Regions from separate parts of the Mesorhizobium sp. B2-3-13 genome, predicted to be linked through region 3. Evidence: riboswitches for the same ligand, from Rfam matches in the RefSeq annotation. Region 3 holds a riboswitch; each other region holds the start of a gene.

Region 1 (5,318 bases), on a different contig from region 3:
ATCGCGCAAATCGATGCGGAAATGGCCGCGCGGGTGAATGAGGTCGCGTCGAGGGCGCCGACCCGCTGGCAGCATTTCGTCGACGAATGCACGACCTACATCGAAATGGCGCTGGAGCCGGAAATCCAGCGCATCATGTTCCGGGACGGTCCGGCCGTGCTGGGCGATCCGGCACAGTGGTCGAATGCCAATGCCTGCGTCGGTTCAATGACCGATCATCTGACCGCGCTGCAAGAGGAGGGGGTGGTCGTGCCGGGCCTCGATCCCGAGACCGCGGCGCGGCTGATCAACGGGGCGAGCAGCCAGGCCGCACAGCGGATCGCCAACTCGAACGATCCCGAAGCGACGTCGAGGAAGGTGGTGGCAGCGTTCAAGCAATTGCTCGAAGGCCTGCTCGAAAAGCCGGAAGCGCGGCCAAACTGAGCCACCGTGGCGCTCCCGCCACCGCCTGCAATTGACAATAGACGGTTTGGGCGCATCCTCCACAGCCACCTCTGGGGGATTCGGGGCATGTGGGATTTCGATATCGGCAGGTCGGTGTCCATCATGATGCGGACCTGGCCTTTCATCGTCTTTCGCATGATCGTCTATTTCGGCATCACGCTGGCCTATATCATGGCCACCGGCACGGGCGCCTCCGTCGGCTATGGCGTCGGCCATATCTCCACCGATCCCGATGGGCCGCTGTCCTTTGCCATGTGGGGCGGGATTGTTGGCTTCGGCCTCGTCTCGATCGCCGTCTACTGGATCCGCGAATACATCCTCTACGTCGTCAAGGCAGGCCATATCGCTGTCATGGTGCATCTGATCGACGGCCATGACGTACCCGACGGCCAGAACCAGATCGCCTACGCGAAAGAGGTTGTGACCGAGCGTTTTGCCGAAGCGAACATCCTTTTCGTCGTCGACCAGCTGGTCAAGGGCGCCATCCGCGCCATCACCGGCCTGTTGGGCGGCATTGCGGCTTTCCTGCCCATTCCGGGCCTGAGCGGCCTGGTCTCGTTCCTCAACACGGTGATCCGCCTGTCGCTGACCTATGTCGACGAGATCATTCTCGGCTACAACATCCGCATCAATTCGTCCTCACCCTTCGAGACCGCACGGCAAGGCGTCGTGCTCTACGCCCAGAACGGCAAGATCATGGTCAAGAACGCAGTCTGGCTGGCGTTGATCATGTGGGGGGTCTCCTTCGTCATCTTCCTGCTGATGCTGGCTCCGGCGGCCGCCATTCTTTACGTCATGCCCGGACAGCTCGCCGGCTGGGCCTTCGTTCTGGCCATTGTCTTTGCCTGGGCCTTCAAGGCGGCGTTCATCGAACCTTTCGCCATCGCGTGCCTGATGCAGGTCTATTTCAAGACCATCGAGGGCCAGGTGCCCGATGCCGCCTGGGACGCACGGCTGGCCGATGCCTCGTCGAAGTTCCGGGAACTCAAGCGCAAGGCACTCTCCACCTTCGACGGTTCGCGCTGGGGCACGGCCGGCGCGACGCGCTGATCGGCGGGGTTTGCCGGCGCAGCGGCGACGGTGTTGAGGCGGGCCACCGTAGATTTGAGCGAGGCTTCACCCTGGCCGCAAAAAGTCTCGCTCATGATCAGTTCGGGCAGCGGCAGCCGTCGGCCCCAGCCGTGCGTTTCGAGGTCCGGTTTCGGCGCAAACTCCGAGACACGGCCGACGCAGAGATAGGCGATCGGCGTCACGTGGTCGGGGATAGACAGCAGACTTTTCAGCGCTTGCGCCTCGATGATGCTGACCCAGCCGACGCCAACGCCCTCGGCGCGTGCCGCCAGCCAGAAATTCTGTACCGCGCAGACCGTACTGTAGAGATCCATTTCCGGATTGTGCCAACGTCCCAGCGGCGAGCCTTTCGAGCGCTCGTGGTCGCAGGTGATACAGATGTTGAGCGCGCTTTCGCAAATGCCTTCGAGCTTGAGCTTGCGGTAGAGCGCCCGCCGGTCCGCCTCGATTGCCGGCAGTTCCTGTTCGCGCGCGGCAAGGAACAGGTCGCGCACCTTCGACCGTCGCGCGACATCGCGAATGACGATGAAATTCCAAGGCTGCATGAAGCCGACCGATGGCGCGTGATGGGCGGCAAGCAGCAGCCGCGCCAGCACCTCGTCGTCGATCGCTTCCGATGTAAAATGGCTGCGGACGTCGCGTCGCGTGAACATGGCGCGGTAAACCGCGTCGCGCGCGATCTGATCAAATCCATTGGCCGTTGGAGCGGTCATAGCTTCCGGCATCGCTTGTCCCCTTGCGATTGCAGCAGTTCAAATTCCCAGAGCGTACTTTGTGCGTCCAGGAGGGCGCACGTCGTTCTGATGCCATCCGCCTGACCATGCGGATGACGATGCCTGCCAGGCCGGTCTTCTGGCTCGGGATCAACCCGCGTCCGGTGCCTTCCCGTCATCGACAGTGGCACTTACCGGCGCGGTCCCCCTCACAGCGTTGGGCACGCCACGGTATCAAACCGTGTTCCCGATTCTCCCGCCAGAGCATTTGCAGCCAAGTGGAATCACTTGGCGTCGCAGAATGCGGCTAAAACAAACAGACCGGCGGGCACCAGGCAGTGGCGGCGACCTTACGCCGAAGCGCCGGCGACGCCAATGCCCGCAGCGACATGAATGGACGCAGCCGTGATTTTCCCCAGCGATCAAGCCGCAACGCATGGCCATCACGGCGCCGGGGCACTAGATAGGGGGACATGGCCACTCGTCTCTACACGCACCCGATCTTCCTCGAACACATCACCCCGCCAGGTCACCCCGAGCGGCCCGACCGCTTGCGCGCCATCGAGCGCGTGCTCGACGACGAAGCTTTTGCCGCGCTTGACCGCGCCGAGGCACCGCAAGGCGACGAGGCGACCATCCTCTATGCGCATCCCGCCGATTTCGTCGCGCGCGTGCGCGCCGCCATTCCCGCTGAAGGCCTCGCCCGCATCGACGCCGACACCACCGCCAGCCCGAAGAGCTGGCAGGCGGTGATCACCGCGATCGGCGCCGCCAATGCCGCCGTCGACGACGTCTTTGCGGGCCGCGCCGACAATGTCTTCGTCGCCGCCCGGCCGCCTGGCCATCATGCTGAAAAGAACACGGCCATGGGCTTCTGCTTCTTCAACACTGCGGCTATCGCTGCCCGCTATGCGCAGAAGAAGCATGGCGCGGAGCGTGTCGCCGTCGTCGATTGGGACGTGCACCACGGCAACGGCACGCAGGATATTTTCTGGGACGATCCCTCGGTGCTCTATTGCTCGACGCACCAGATGCCGCTCTATCCCGGCACCGGCGCGAAGAACGAGACCGGCGCCGGCAACATCGTCAACGCGCCGCTGGCGCCGCAGACCGGCAGCGAGGTGTTTCGCGATGCTTTCCTGTCGCGCGTGCTGCCGGCACTCGATAATTTCGCCCCCGACCTGATCATCATTTCGGCCGGCTTCGACGCGCACCATCGCGACCCGCTGGCGGAGATCAATCTTACCGAGGACGATTTCGACTGGGCGACCGGCCAACTGATGCAGCGCGCCGCACGCCATAGCGGCAACCGGCTCGTCAGCGTGCTCGAGGGCGGCTACGATCTGCAGGGATTGGCATTTTCGGTCGGCGCCCATGTCGGGCGACTGATGAAAGGATGAATGATGACTGGTGAGATCAACGAAGACGTCAAGGCGATGAGCTTCGAGCAGGCACTCGACGCGCTGGAGAAGATCGTCGATGATCTGGAGCGTGGCGACGTGCCGCTCGACCAGTCGATCCGGATCTACGAACGCGGCGAGGCGCTGAAGGTGCATTGCGACCGGTTACTGAAGGCCGCCGAGGACAAGGTCGAGAAGATCAGGCTGTCGCGCGACGGCAAGCCGGTTGGAACCGAGCCGCTCGACGCGGACTGAGGTCCGGAGCAGGCTTACCGATTTTTGAACACGATCATGATTGAGGATACAACTCGTCCCGATTGAAACGGACAAGAGGAGATACGGAAGCGATGTGCAGAAACATCAAGACCCTGTTCAATTTTGATCCGCCGGCAACCAATGACGAAGTCCGCGGCGCGGCACTCCAGTTTGTCCGCAAGCTCAGTGGAACGACGCGACCGTCGAAACAGAACCAGCATGCGTTCGATCATGCGGTCGAAGCCATCGCGGCATCCGCACGCGAATTGCTTGATTCCCTCGAAACCCACCAGCAGCCGCGCAATCGCGAAGAGGTGGCAGCCAAACTGAGAGCAAAGGCGGCGATCCGGTTCGCCTGACATGTCCAAAGCGGCCACCGAGCGCTGACCAGGAGAGTTCATGAGCTTCTTCCCGGGGAAAGACCCTGAGGCCGGCGATGCCTTCGCCAGCGACCAGATCGAACTGATGGTCATCCCCAACGCCAAGGATATTGGCGGCTTCGAGGTGCGCCGCGCCTTGCCGACCGCCAAGAGAAGGCTGGTAGGGCCGTTCATTTTCTTCGATCGCATGGGCCCCGCGATCATGCGCACCGGCCAGGCGCTCGATGTCCGTCCCCACCCGCATATCGGCCTGTCGACCGTGACCTATCTGTTCGATGGCAAGATCAGGCATCGCGATTCGCTCGGCACCGAAATGGTGATCGAGCCCGGCGACGTGAACCTGATGACTGCGGGCCGCGGCATCGTCCACTCCGAGCGCACGCCGCAGGAATTGCGCGGCGCGCCGATGTCGATCTCCGGCCTGCAGACCTGGCTGGCTCTGCCGGACGGCAAGGAAGAGGTTGCACCGGTGTTCGAGAACACAGCGGCGCTGCGGCTTCCAGAGATCGATGCCGAAGGCGTCAGCGGCCGCGTCGTCATCGGTGACTTCCAAGGATTGCGGTCCCCGGTGCGGGCAGATTCCGACACGCTCTACGCCGATTTGCGGCTGGGGCCCGGTGCCAGCGTCAAAATCCCGGCCGATGCGGAAGAGCGCGCCATCTACACGCTGGAGGGCGAAGTCTCGATTTCGGGCGACGTCTTTCCGGCCGAACGGCTGCTGGTGTTCCGGCCCGGCGACGAGATCGTCATATCGTCGCAAACCGGTGCGCATTTCATGCTGTTCGGCGGCGCCTCGCTCGGTTCGAAGCGCTACATCTGGTGGAATTTCGTCTCTTCGTCGAAGGAGCGCATCGAGCAGGCCAAGCAGGAATGGAAGACCGGCCGCTTCGATATCGTTCCTGGCGATGAGAAAGAGTTCATTCCGCTGCCGGAAGGCTGAGCGGAGCGGTGAGGGGCTGACCGTCCGCGTCACCGACACGCATTTACTTTCGCCGGCCGGCGGCCTATCCCGCCGATGAAAAGAGAGTCTGGGCCCAACGTGAACGCAACGCCGC
Region 2 (5,318 bases), on a different contig from region 3:
AGTCGGCGTCGACGTCCGAAAGCGCGAAGCGGATCGGCGTTGCGGCTTCGACGGGGACAGCCACACCGTCCTGCGCCGGCGCCGCGAATGGCGCCGGGATTTCCTCAACGGTCGGCGCGGCAAAGCTCTCCTGATGGTACTTTGCCATGTCGAAGCCGGCGGCTTCGAGCATGCCGCGCACGGCGCGCATGAAGGGATCGGGGCCGCAGCAGAAGATTTCGCGTTCGCGGAAATCGGGCGCCAGCAGTGGCAGCCGGATAGCGTCGATGCGGCCCATATGGCCATACCAGCCCTCGCGGCTCGACCGTTCCTCGATCATGAAGCCGAGCGACAGGCCCGGCATGTGGCCGCCGAGCAGCTCCAGCTCCTTGCGGAAGATGATCTCTTCCGGGCGCCGCGCGCAGTTGACGAAGCCGACATCGGTCCATGGTGCGCAGTCGTTCAGCCAGCGCAGCATCGACATCATCGGCGTCACGCCGGAACCGGCCGAGATGAACAGATATTTCGCCGCCGGATGGCTGTGCAGTGAAAAGTCGCCGCCCGGTCCATAGGCCTTGACGTGCGAGCCGGGCGCCAGGTGATCGAACATCCAGCGTGTGCCGATGCTGCCCACCTGCGCCTTCACCGTCACCGCGATCGAGAATGGCCGCGACGGTGACGATGACAGCGTATAGGTGCGCATCAGCGGCCCGTCCGGTGTCGGCAATTCCAGCGTCACGAACTGGCCCGGCTTGTAGCGGAACCAGGTCTGGTTGTCGGAGCGGAAGGTGAAGGTCTTCACGTCGGGCGCCTCGTCGGTGACGCCGGTCACTTCCAGCACCTGCAGCCTGTCGTTCCAGGGCGCCATCTGGTCGAGATGGCGATAGAGGCCGAGGTCCGTCATCGCATTCATCCTCTTGTCCCTTTTGTTCTGCGCATGCCCAAAACCGCCGTCTTTAGCGATATGCCTAGGCAACGCTGCGCAGGGCCGGCCGGCCGCCTTCGGCAAGCCGTGGCCCGATGAAGGACGCGTACCACTCGACGAACTGGGTCACGCCGCCCTCATGGAGCTCCGAATAGGGGCCTGGCTCGTAGGCCGGCGACAGGATGCCGAAGGCGTTTTCCTCGACGATGCGGCGATCCTGGTCGTTGGTCTCGGTCCAGACATGGGTGAGTTCTGCGAGATCGTAATCGACGCCCTCGACCGCATCCTTATGCACCAGCCATTTGGTCGTCACCGCCGTTTCCGTGGCGCTGATCGGCAGCACCCGGAAGGTGACGGCGTGGTCGCCCAGGATGTGGTTCCAGGTCGTCGGATAGTGGTAAAGCAGCAACGAACCGATGCGGTTGGTTGAAACGCTGTCGGAAAGGTTCCTCTCGACCGCGCGCTTTCCCGTCATCGTATAGCTGACGGCATCGCGCAGCAGCGGTGCGCGGGTCGCGCGATACTGGCCGGCCGGATCGATGCGGAACTTGCTCGGCAGGCCGGCCGCTTCGCATTTCGCCCAGTGCGCCAGCATCTCCGGATCGCTGTCGGCGCCTTGCACGCCGGTTACCGTCGGTGCTTCCGGGAAGGTCTTGCAGAGTTCGGGATGATTGCCGGCGCAATGATAGCATTCGCGGTTGTTTTCCCAGACCAGCTTCCAGTTGCCCTTCTCGATGATGGTGCTCTCGAAGGCGACTTTTGCCTCACGCAGCCGGTGCGGCAAAAGGTAGGGCTCGATCATCGCCCGCATCGGCGCGAAGTCGGCTGGCTCCTTGGCCAGGCAGATGAAGACATAGCCGGCGACGCTTTCGCAGGCGACCGGCTTCAGCCCGAACTGGCTCTTGTCGAACCCATCGGCCATCTGGCGGGCGAACAGCAGCCGGCCGTCGAGCTCGTAGGTCCATTGATGATAGGGACAGACCAGCTTGGCGGCCGTGCCCTTGTCGGAATTGCAGACGCGGCTGCCGCGATGGCGGCAGGAATTGTGGAAGGCGTTGATCTTGCCCTGCTGATCGCGCACCAGCACGACCGGATAATCCCCGATCTGCACGGTGATGAAGCTGCCCGGCTTGGGCAATTCGCAATCATGGCCGATGAACAGCCAGTCGCGATACCAGATCAACGCCATGTCCAGCTTGAAGTAGTCCGGGTCGGTGTAAAAGGGCTGTTCCAGCGAAAAGCCTTGTCTGCGGCTGTTCAAGAGCCTCAGCATGTCGTTGCGCGCGTCCATGTCCTGTCCTCAGTTTCAAGGACTGAACTGGTGGTGATTGAGGAAGGACTGGGCGCAGATCGGCGAAAAGCCGGACAAACACCATCCGCCTCTTGACCGCCCACCGCGATCAGTCGAGTTCTAGCGATCTCGGGCTGGTTTCCGGGCTCTGGAGTTGTCCTTGCGGACCATCGCGACACCTTCCCAGGCTTTAGCCCAGTGGTCTCCCGTTGCGACTTGAACTCCACCACCGTTGCGGGGGCAGCGCCGGAATCTGACCGGCTTCCCAATTCTCCGCTCCGTCGTCACGCAGCGGCACCTGAGATGCCTGATCTAATCACGACAGGCTTTGCGACATCGGCACGAAAGCGACATCGCATCCATGCGGCGCGACACGCATGCTGGATCGTCATGACAGGCTTGTAGCCGTTGGAATCGCCTTCTGTCGCCAAGCCGCGCCGGCACCGTCTTCGACCCCTTTGCCGGCAGCAAATAGGTTAACAGTTTCAAAAAGTGACTATTAGAGCAGTCTAAAATCGAACCGAACGGTTCGTTTCTGTTGACGGTGCGTGCAAGACGCTGTGAACGCCGAGCCTCCGACACAGTTGGTGATCAGGATGCTGTTTTAAGGTAACTAGCTGATATCACAAGAGAAAATAAGAGATGCGGAAGGCGCTGGTACAATTTCAAGTAGTGGAGTCATGGTCCACGCTGAACAACTTCGTGATTGGAAACGGCAAGGGTGCTCTCCCACATCGGGGCTGTCCGAACGACGCGATTTAATCCCAAGACACGCCGCTAGATGGACGGAAAAATACTGGAGTGCCAAAAAATGAAAAAGATCATTCTCACTGCCGCCGCCCTTCTGGCTGTTTCCGGCAGCGCCTTCGCTGGTAGCGACAACTACGGTTCGAACGGCGCCAACCAGCCTGCTGCCGCGGTGGACAGCTCGTACACCGCTTCCACCTCCACCAAGACGTCGGAGCCGGGTGCTCAAACGCCTGCTCAGGGCAGCGATCGCAACCTCTTCGGCCGCTAACGGCCTGTCCCCACGGACGGCGGGCTTGCCCGCCGATCCGGTAGAATTCAAGAAATTCAGGAGTGTCTAAAATGAGCAAGATCCTTATTGCCGCCGCCGCCGTTCTGGCCATTTCCGGCAGCGCTTTTGCCAGCGACAACTATGGCTCCAACGGCGCCAACCAGCCTGCCGCCGCGGTGGACAACTCGTACACCGCGTCGGTCGATAAGTCGGCTCCTGCCAGCCAGGAGCCCGTCCAGCACGGCGCCGATCGCAACCTGTTCGGCAACAACTAACATCTCTTCAAGCAAGGACAGCGCGCTCAGCCCGCCCCTTGAATTCGAAAAAATCGGAGTACCAAAATGAAAAAGATTGTTCTTACCGCCGCCGCTCTTCTGATTGCCGCTGGCAGCGCCTATGCCGGCAACGACAACGTTGGCGGCACCGACATCAACAAGCTGGCGACCGTCAACGTCGACACCTCGCATACGGGCTCGATCCGCAAGAGCGAATCGCCCGTCTACAAGCTGCTCAATTCGTCGGGCGACGTACAGAAGTCCGCCCCTCAGGGCGCAGACCGCAACCTCTTCGGCAACAACTAACCCGCCGTGGTAATATACAAAGAGAGCGGCGGGCTTGCCCGCCGCTCTCTTTTTGCGTTGTCGAGACAGCTTGTGGTCTCAGGCGGCTTTTGCTTCCGCTTCCTGCAGGGCGAACGACCGTCCATCCGCATCGAAGATATGAAGATCTCCGGCATTGGCGGTCAGCCGCAGCGTCGAGCCGCGCTTGACCTCGACATTGCCCGGCAACTTGGTCACCAGCGGCAGGTCGGCACGGCCGATGTCGATATAGACCAGCTGAACCTCACCGAGCTGCTCGAGATAATCGACCGTCCCCTCGAACAGATAATCGCTACCACTGGCGATCGCGAGATCTTCCGGCCGCACGCCGAAGCTGACCGCCGCTCCCTTTGCCGAAGCAGGCGTCGCGATCGGTACCGTCGCCTTGCGGCCGCCGACATGACTGACGATGGTCGGATTGCCCGTCTTGTCGACCGTCGCCGGCAGGATATTCATGGCCGGTGAGCCGATGAACTGGGCGACGAAGAGGTTGCCGGGGTTCTTGTAGAGCTCCATCGGCGTGCCGACCTGCTCGATGTGGCCATCCTTCAGCACGACGATGCGGTCGGCCAGCGTCATCGCCTCGACCTGGTCGTGCGTGACATAGATCATAGTCGTGTTGGGCATCGATTCCTTGAGCTTGGCGATCTCGATGCGCGTGGCGACGCGCAGCGCCGCGTCAAGGTTCGACAGCGGTTCGTCGAACAGGAACACTTTCGGATTGCGCACGATGGCTCGGCCGATGGCGACACGCTGGCGCTGGCCGCCCGACATCGCCTTGGGCAGGCGATCGAGATATTTGGTCAACTGCAGGATCTCGGCCGCCTGTCGTACCCGCTTGTCAATCTCGGCCTTGCTTTCCCCACCGATCTTCATCGAGAAGGCCATGTTATCGTAGACGGTCATGTGCGGATAGAGCGCGTAGGACTGGAACACCATGGCGATGCCGCGCTTCGACGGCGGCACGTCGTTGACCACCTGACCGTCGATCCTGAGTTCACCCGAGGTGATTTCCTCAAGCCCGGCGATCGAGCGCAGCAAGGTGGACTTGCCGCAGCCCGACGGGCCGACGAAGACGATGAATTCGCCCGATTTGATGTCGAGGTCGATGCCGTGGAGAATGTTGAGATTGCCGTAGGACTTCTTCACTTGTCTCAAATTGACATCGGCCATTGATTTCCTCCAGTGATTCCTCGGATGTTTCAGCCTATGCGTCCGAACCAGGCGTCGTAACCGCCGAGTTCGACCGAACCGGTGCTCGCCTGCCCGGAAAACCCGTGTCCCACCAAAGGTTGCAGGGTTCGGTTGCCGAGGTCAACCTTCGTCGGCCTGGCGCCCAGATTGAAAACGCAGACGACCTCCTCATTGCCCGCCCGGCGGGTGAAGGCGACGGTGTCGCCCTCGCTTTCGATGAAGGTGATGTCGCCCTTTGCCAGCGCCGGATGGGCGCGGCGGAAGGCGAGAAAGCGCCGGTAATGCTCAAGCAGGGAGGTCTCATCGCCTTGC
Region 3 (5,318 bases):
GACAGCAGATGGTAGACGACGTCGAAGCGCTTGGCCCGCGACGGATAGTCGGCGCCGCAGACATCGATGATCGAGATGAATTGGCAGCGCGCATCGTCGCGCAGGAAGGTCATCACTTCGACCAGGTCGCGCGGCTCGACATTGATGGAGAGCTCGCCATAGGCGAGCACCGCGTCATTGACGCGGCCGATCAGCTTTTCGCCGAGATAGGTCGACAGTTCGGTAAGGGATGCGGCCATGGATTTACCGTTCGATCGTGCCGGTGCGGCGGATTTTCTTCTGCAGCAGAAGAATGCCGTAGAGCAGGGCTTCGGCGCTCGGCGGGCAGCCGGGCACATAGATGTCGACCGGCACGACCCGGTCGCAGCCGCGCACCACCGAATAGGAATAGTGGTAGTAGCCGCCGCCATTGGCGCAGGAGCCCATCGAGATGACGTAGCGCGGCTCCGGCATCTGGTCGTAGACCTTGCGCAACGCCGGCGCCATCTTGTTGGTCAGCGTGCCAGCCACGATCATGATGTCGGACTGGCGCGGAGACGCGCGCGGCGCGACACCGAAGCGCTCCGAATCGTAGCGCGGCATCGAGGTGTGGATCATTTCGACCGCGCAGCACGCCAGACCGAAGGTCATGAACATCAGCGAACCGCTGCGCGCCCAGGTGATCAGCGCCTCGGTCGAGGTGACCAGAAAACCCTTGTCGGCAAGCTCGTTGTTGATTTCGAGGAAGAAGGGATCGTCCTCCCCCACCGGCTTGCCGGTGTTGGGATCAATGATACCCTTGGGCTTCGGCGCGACGAGGGTGCCTGAACTGTCGTTCAATCCCATTCCAGCGCTCCTTTTTTCCATTCATAGGCAAAGCCGATGGTCAGCACTGCCAAAAACACCATCATTGACCAGAAACCGAGCATGCCAATCTTCGAGAAGGACACCGCCCAGGGGAAGAGGAAGGCTACTTCCAGGTCGAAGATGATGAACAGGATCGACACCAGGTAGAAGCGGATGTCGAATTTCATGCGGGCGTCGTCGAACGAGTTGAATCCGCATTCATAGGCGGACAGCTTCTCGGGATCCGGGTTGCGGTAGGCTACCAGGAAGGGCGCAGCCAGCAGCGCCAGACCGACCACCAGCGCCACGCCGATAAACAGGACGATGGGCAGGTACGAACTGAGGAGTGCGTTCATGCAGCGGCTTTCCGTTGGCGCCAATCCACGTTGATTACAGCACCGGACCTTAATGCGGAAGCGTGACAGTTTAACCGCTGAACCGTTTTAAGGAGCCTATGCTGCAACGCGGCGAGGGTTAGCGCAGCACTTCCAGTGAAGCAAGTCAAACCTTGTTCAAAACACCGAGCTGGACGGCAATCCGGGAGAAACTGGTCCCATACGCTCCTGTTTGATTTCCTTCGCCATTTACTCCACTTTTCTCTCCTGACAGGGTTGCCGCCAAAACCCTGCTAGCATTGGCTGGAATCACGCCTCGCAACGACGCCAGACAGGTCCATCAGGGACGCATCCGCATGAAGGAAAAGATCTCGCTTGCCGCCGCCCGGCGCATCGCGCTCGCCGCTCAAGGGTTTCTCGATCCCCGCCCCGCCGGTACGCCCGACCGCCGCCACTTCGCCCGCGTTCTGTCCCGCACCGGCCTGCTGCAGATCGATTCCGTCAGTGCGGTGGTTCGCGCCCACTACATGCCGCTCTATTCGCGTCTTGGCCCCTATCCCCTCGCTTTGCTCGACAACGCCGCCGTGACCCGCAAGCGCACGGTCTTCGAATACTGGGCGCATGAGGCCTCGTTCCTGCCGGTCGAGACCTACCCGCTGATGCGCTGGCGCATGCAGCGCGCCGAGCAAGGCGATGAAATGTATCTGGGGCTGGCCAAATGGGGCCGCGAGCACGCCGCCTACATAGAAGAGATCTACCGCGAGGTCGTCCAGCGCGGCCCGGTCGCCGCTTCCGCGCTGGAGGGCCAGAAAGGCTCCGGCGGCTGGTGGGGCTGGAGCCACGCCAAGCATGCCTTCGAATGGCTGTTCTGGGCCGGGCGCATCACCACGGCGCACCGGCGCGGCTTCGAGCGCTTCTACGACCTGCCAGAGCGCGTGCTGCCGCAGGCGATTCTCGACCTGCCAGTACCGGGCGCCGAGGATGCACATCGTGAATTGCTGCGCATCTCCGCCCGCGCCCACGGCATCGCGACATCGGGCGACCTGCGCGACTATTTTCGACTCTCCCCCGCCGACATGAAAGGCCGGCTGGAGGAATTGGTCGAACTCGGCGAGTTGCTGCCGGTCCGCGTCGAGGGCTGGGACAAGCCGGCTTACCTCTATAGGGACGCGCGATTGCCACGCAAGATCGAGGCCCGCGCCCTGCTGGCGCCGTTCGACCCCGTTGTCTTCGAGCGCTCGCGCTCAGAGCGGCTGTTCAGTTTTCACTACCGGATCGAGATATACACGCCGGCCGACAAGCGCCAATACGGCTATTATGTCCTGCCCTTCCTGCTCGGCGACAGGATCGTGGCGCGCGTCGACCTCAAGGCAGACCGGCCGGCAAGTGTCCTGCGTGCCCATGCTGCTTACGCCGAGCCCGGCGCACCGCCCGATACCGCCGCTCAGCTCTTCGAGGAATTGAAGCAGATGCAGGGCTGGCTTGGCCTCGAACGCATCGAAGTGACGCCTGCCGGCGACCTGGGCCCGGCGCTGTCCGACATCGCGGTGTCGTAAGCTCGCGTTGACACCGCTGCCCGCAAGAGCCTAAATCGGATCCAGACGGTCTCCTCTCGGCAAAGGGAGGAGCCAAGAGGGAATGCGGTGCGGGATTGAAAATCCCAAATCCGCGGCTGTCCCCGCAACTGTGAGCGAAGAGCCAAGGCCGAAAGCCACTGGGATTGTCCCGGGAAGGCGGCTACCCAAGGCGATGACCCGCGAGCCAGGAGACCTGCCGTCTGGAATGCAAGTATCCGATCGCCCGGCGGGTTTTCCGGGCAAGGAGCCTGATTTGGATCGCGACAGCAGTTTTTCGGCTGAAACAATGGACATTTCGTCCGGCGAGGATGATTCCCTGGCCGGCATCACTGTCATCGTCTGCGCCTCCTGTCGCGACGAGAGCGGCTCCGACGCCCGTCCCCGGGCCGGCGAACTTTTGGCCGAAGATACGCGCCAAGCCGCCTCGGGCGACAATATCCGCATCCGCACCGTCGAATGCCTCGGCAATTGCAAACGTCGACTGAGCGCCGCGATCCTGCGTGACGGCTGCTGGAGCTATGTATTCGGCGATCTGACCACGACCAGCGGCGCCGATCTCGTCACTGGCGCGAAACTCTTCGCCACCTCCAGCGACGGCCTCATTCCCTGGCGGGGCCGGCCCGATAGCCTCAAGCGCGGCCTCGTGGCCCGCATCCCTCCCCTCGACATGCTGAAAGACTTGATATGACCGCATCCGTTTCCCGCGTTCCCTGCACCGTCGTCACCGGCTTCCTCGGCGCCGGCAAGACGACCCTGGTCCGCCATCTCCTGGAAAACGCCGGCGGCAAGCGCATCGCGATCATTGTCAACGAATTCGGTGACATCGGCATCGACGGCGAAATCCTGAAAGGCTGTGGCATCGACACCTGCCCAGAGGAAAACATCGTCGAGTTGGCCAATGGCTGCATCTGCTGCACCGTCGCCGACGATTTCGTGCCGGCGCTCGACCAGATCCTGTCGCTGACGCCGAAGGTCGACCATATCCTGATCGAAACCTCGGGCCTCGCTTTGCCCAAGCCGCTGGTCCAGGCTTTCCAGTGGCCGACAGTGAAGAGCCGGGTGACCGTCGACGGCGTCATCGCCGTGGTCGACGGTCCCGCACTTGCCGAAGGCCGCGTCGCCAACGACATGGACGCCCTGCAGGCGCAGCGCGCCGGGGATGAAAGCCTCGACCATGATGATCCTGTCGAGGAGGTGTTCGAGGATCAGATCGCCTGCGCCGACCTGATCATCCTGTCGAAGAGCGACCTGATGGACGCCGAGGGCTCAGCCCGCGCCCATGCCATCATTGGCGAACACTCCGCCCGCGCAGTGAAGATCGTGCCGACGTCTTATGGCAAGGTCGATCCCTCCGTACTGCTCGGGCTCGGTCTCGCCGTCGAGGACGACATCGAGAACCGAAAATCCCATCATGACGGCGCGTTCGACCACGAGCATGACGACTTCGACACGTTCATCGTCGACATCCCCTCGATCGCCAATCCCGACGAACTGGCAAAACGCGTCGCCGCCGCCGCCGAACAGGAAAACGTGCTGCGGGTGAAAGGCTTCGTCGAGGTCGGTGGCAAGCCGATGCGGCTCCTGCTGCAGGCCGTCGGCCCGCGCGTCAATCATTACTACGACCGGGCCTGGACCGCCGGGGACGACCGCCGCTCGCGCCTCGTCGTCATCGGCCTCAAGGGGCTGAACCGTCCGGCGATCGAACGTATCCTCGCCGGCTGATTTCAGGCACGGGCCGCGATGCACATCCTCACCACGACCTCCGCCTCGCTCGACGACCTCGCCGAGCCTGTCGATCTCCGGCAGGCGCCGGCGGATATCGTGGCCTTGTCCTTCACCGACAGCGATCTCGCCGGACTGGCGGCGGCATGGAAGGCCGACGCCGATCGCCTGCCGTCGATGCGGCTCGCCGCACTGCGCGACCTGCGCCATCCCATGTCCGTCGATCTCTGGATCGACAGCGTCGCCCGCCATGCCAAGGTCATCATGGTGCGCATCCTCGGCGGCTACGACTGGTGGCGCTATGGCTGCGACCAGCTCGCGGCAATCGCCCGCGAGCGCGACATAAGACTGGCGCTGCTTCCGGGTGAAAGCCATGACGAGGATCTCAGGCTGATCGAAGCCTCGACGCTGCCGCGCGCCGAACTCGACGGCCTGCTCGGCTATTTCCGCGAGGGCGGCCCGGCCAATATGAGCGCCCTGGTGCACAGGCTGGCAGGCCTGGCTGGACAAGATATGCCCGTCGCCAGTCCGGTCAGCGTGCCGAAAGCTGGTTACTATCAATCTGGATTGGGAGTCGCAGAACAGCCGGACCTTTCAAATGCCAGCACTCCCATCATCCCGATTCTCTTCTACCGATCGATGCTGCTTGCAGCCGATGTCGCCCCGATCGATGCGCTGGCCGAGGCTTTACACTCCCAGGGACTGGCACCGGTCCCGATCTTCGTTTCCAGTCTCAAGGATCCGGTGTCCCTGGCGTTCGTCGAAAATACCATCGCATCGCTGAAACCCGCCGCCATCATCACCGCGACCGCTTTCGCTTCTGGCGCCGAGCCCGGCGTGGAAACCCTGTTCGACCGCG

What was found. A riboswitch is a leader RNA that binds a small molecule or an ion and turns the genes downstream of it on or off. The one in region 3 is predicted to bind cobalamin.
Region 1: linked by a shared signal. The riboswitch ahead of bluB (5,6-dimethylbenzimidazole synthase) and the one ahead of FJ941_RS01390 (DUF1636 family protein) in region 3 are both predicted to bind cobalamin.
Region 2: linked by a shared signal. The riboswitch ahead of FJ941_RS15450 (aromatic ring-hydroxylating dioxygenase subunit alpha) and the one ahead of FJ941_RS01390 (DUF1636 family protein) in region 3 are both predicted to bind cobalamin.

The regions. Positions count from the first base shown of each region.
Region 1 covers NZ_VFVQ01000015.1:50,138-55,455, reverse strand. The annotation lists gene FJ941_RS18680 (TetR/AcrR family transcriptional regulator) at 1-423, shown strand, start outside; gene FJ941_RS18675 (hypothetical protein) at 511-1,494, shown strand; partial or broken gene bluB (5,6-dimethylbenzimidazole synthase) at 1,659-2,168, opposite strand; cobalamin riboswitch at 2,340-2,522, opposite strand; gene FJ941_RS18665 (histone deacetylase family protein) at 2,702-3,628, shown strand; gene FJ941_RS18660 (exodeoxyribonuclease VII small subunit) at 3,632-3,883, shown strand; gene FJ941_RS18655 (DUF2277 domain-containing protein) at 3,976-4,242, shown strand; gene FJ941_RS18650 (pirin family protein) at 4,283-5,203, shown strand; gene dxs (1-deoxy-D-xylulose-5-phosphate synthase) at 5,279-5,318, shown strand, end outside.
Region 2 covers NZ_VFVQ01000011.1:151,976-157,293, reverse strand. The annotation lists gene FJ941_RS15455 (hybrid-cluster NAD(P)-dependent oxidoreductase) at 1-883, opposite strand, end outside; gene FJ941_RS15450 (aromatic ring-hydroxylating dioxygenase subunit alpha) at 948-2,195, opposite strand; cobalamin riboswitch at 2,310-2,512, opposite strand; gene FJ941_RS15445 (DUF680 domain-containing protein) at 3,007-3,213, shown strand; gene FJ941_RS15440 (DUF680 domain-containing protein) at 3,285-3,488, shown strand; gene FJ941_RS15435 (DUF680 domain-containing protein) at 3,555-3,794, shown strand; gene ugpC (sn-glycerol-3-phosphate ABC transporter ATP-binding protein UgpC) at 3,873-4,985, opposite strand; gene FJ941_RS15425 (alpha-glucosidase) at 5,015-5,318, opposite strand, start outside.
Region 3 covers NZ_VFVQ01000001.1:296,274-301,591, reverse strand. The annotation lists gene FJ941_RS01410 (NADH-quinone oxidoreductase subunit C) at 1-239, opposite strand, end outside; gene FJ941_RS01405 (NADH-quinone oxidoreductase subunit B) at 244-825, opposite strand; gene FJ941_RS01400 (NADH-quinone oxidoreductase subunit A) at 816-1,181, opposite strand; gene FJ941_RS01395 (winged helix-turn-helix domain-containing protein) at 1,517-2,716, shown strand; cobalamin riboswitch at 2,746-2,953, shown strand; gene FJ941_RS01390 (DUF1636 family protein) at 2,991-3,425, shown strand; gene cobW (cobalamin biosynthesis protein CobW) at 3,422-4,459, shown strand; gene cobN (cobaltochelatase subunit CobN) at 4,478-5,318, shown strand, end outside.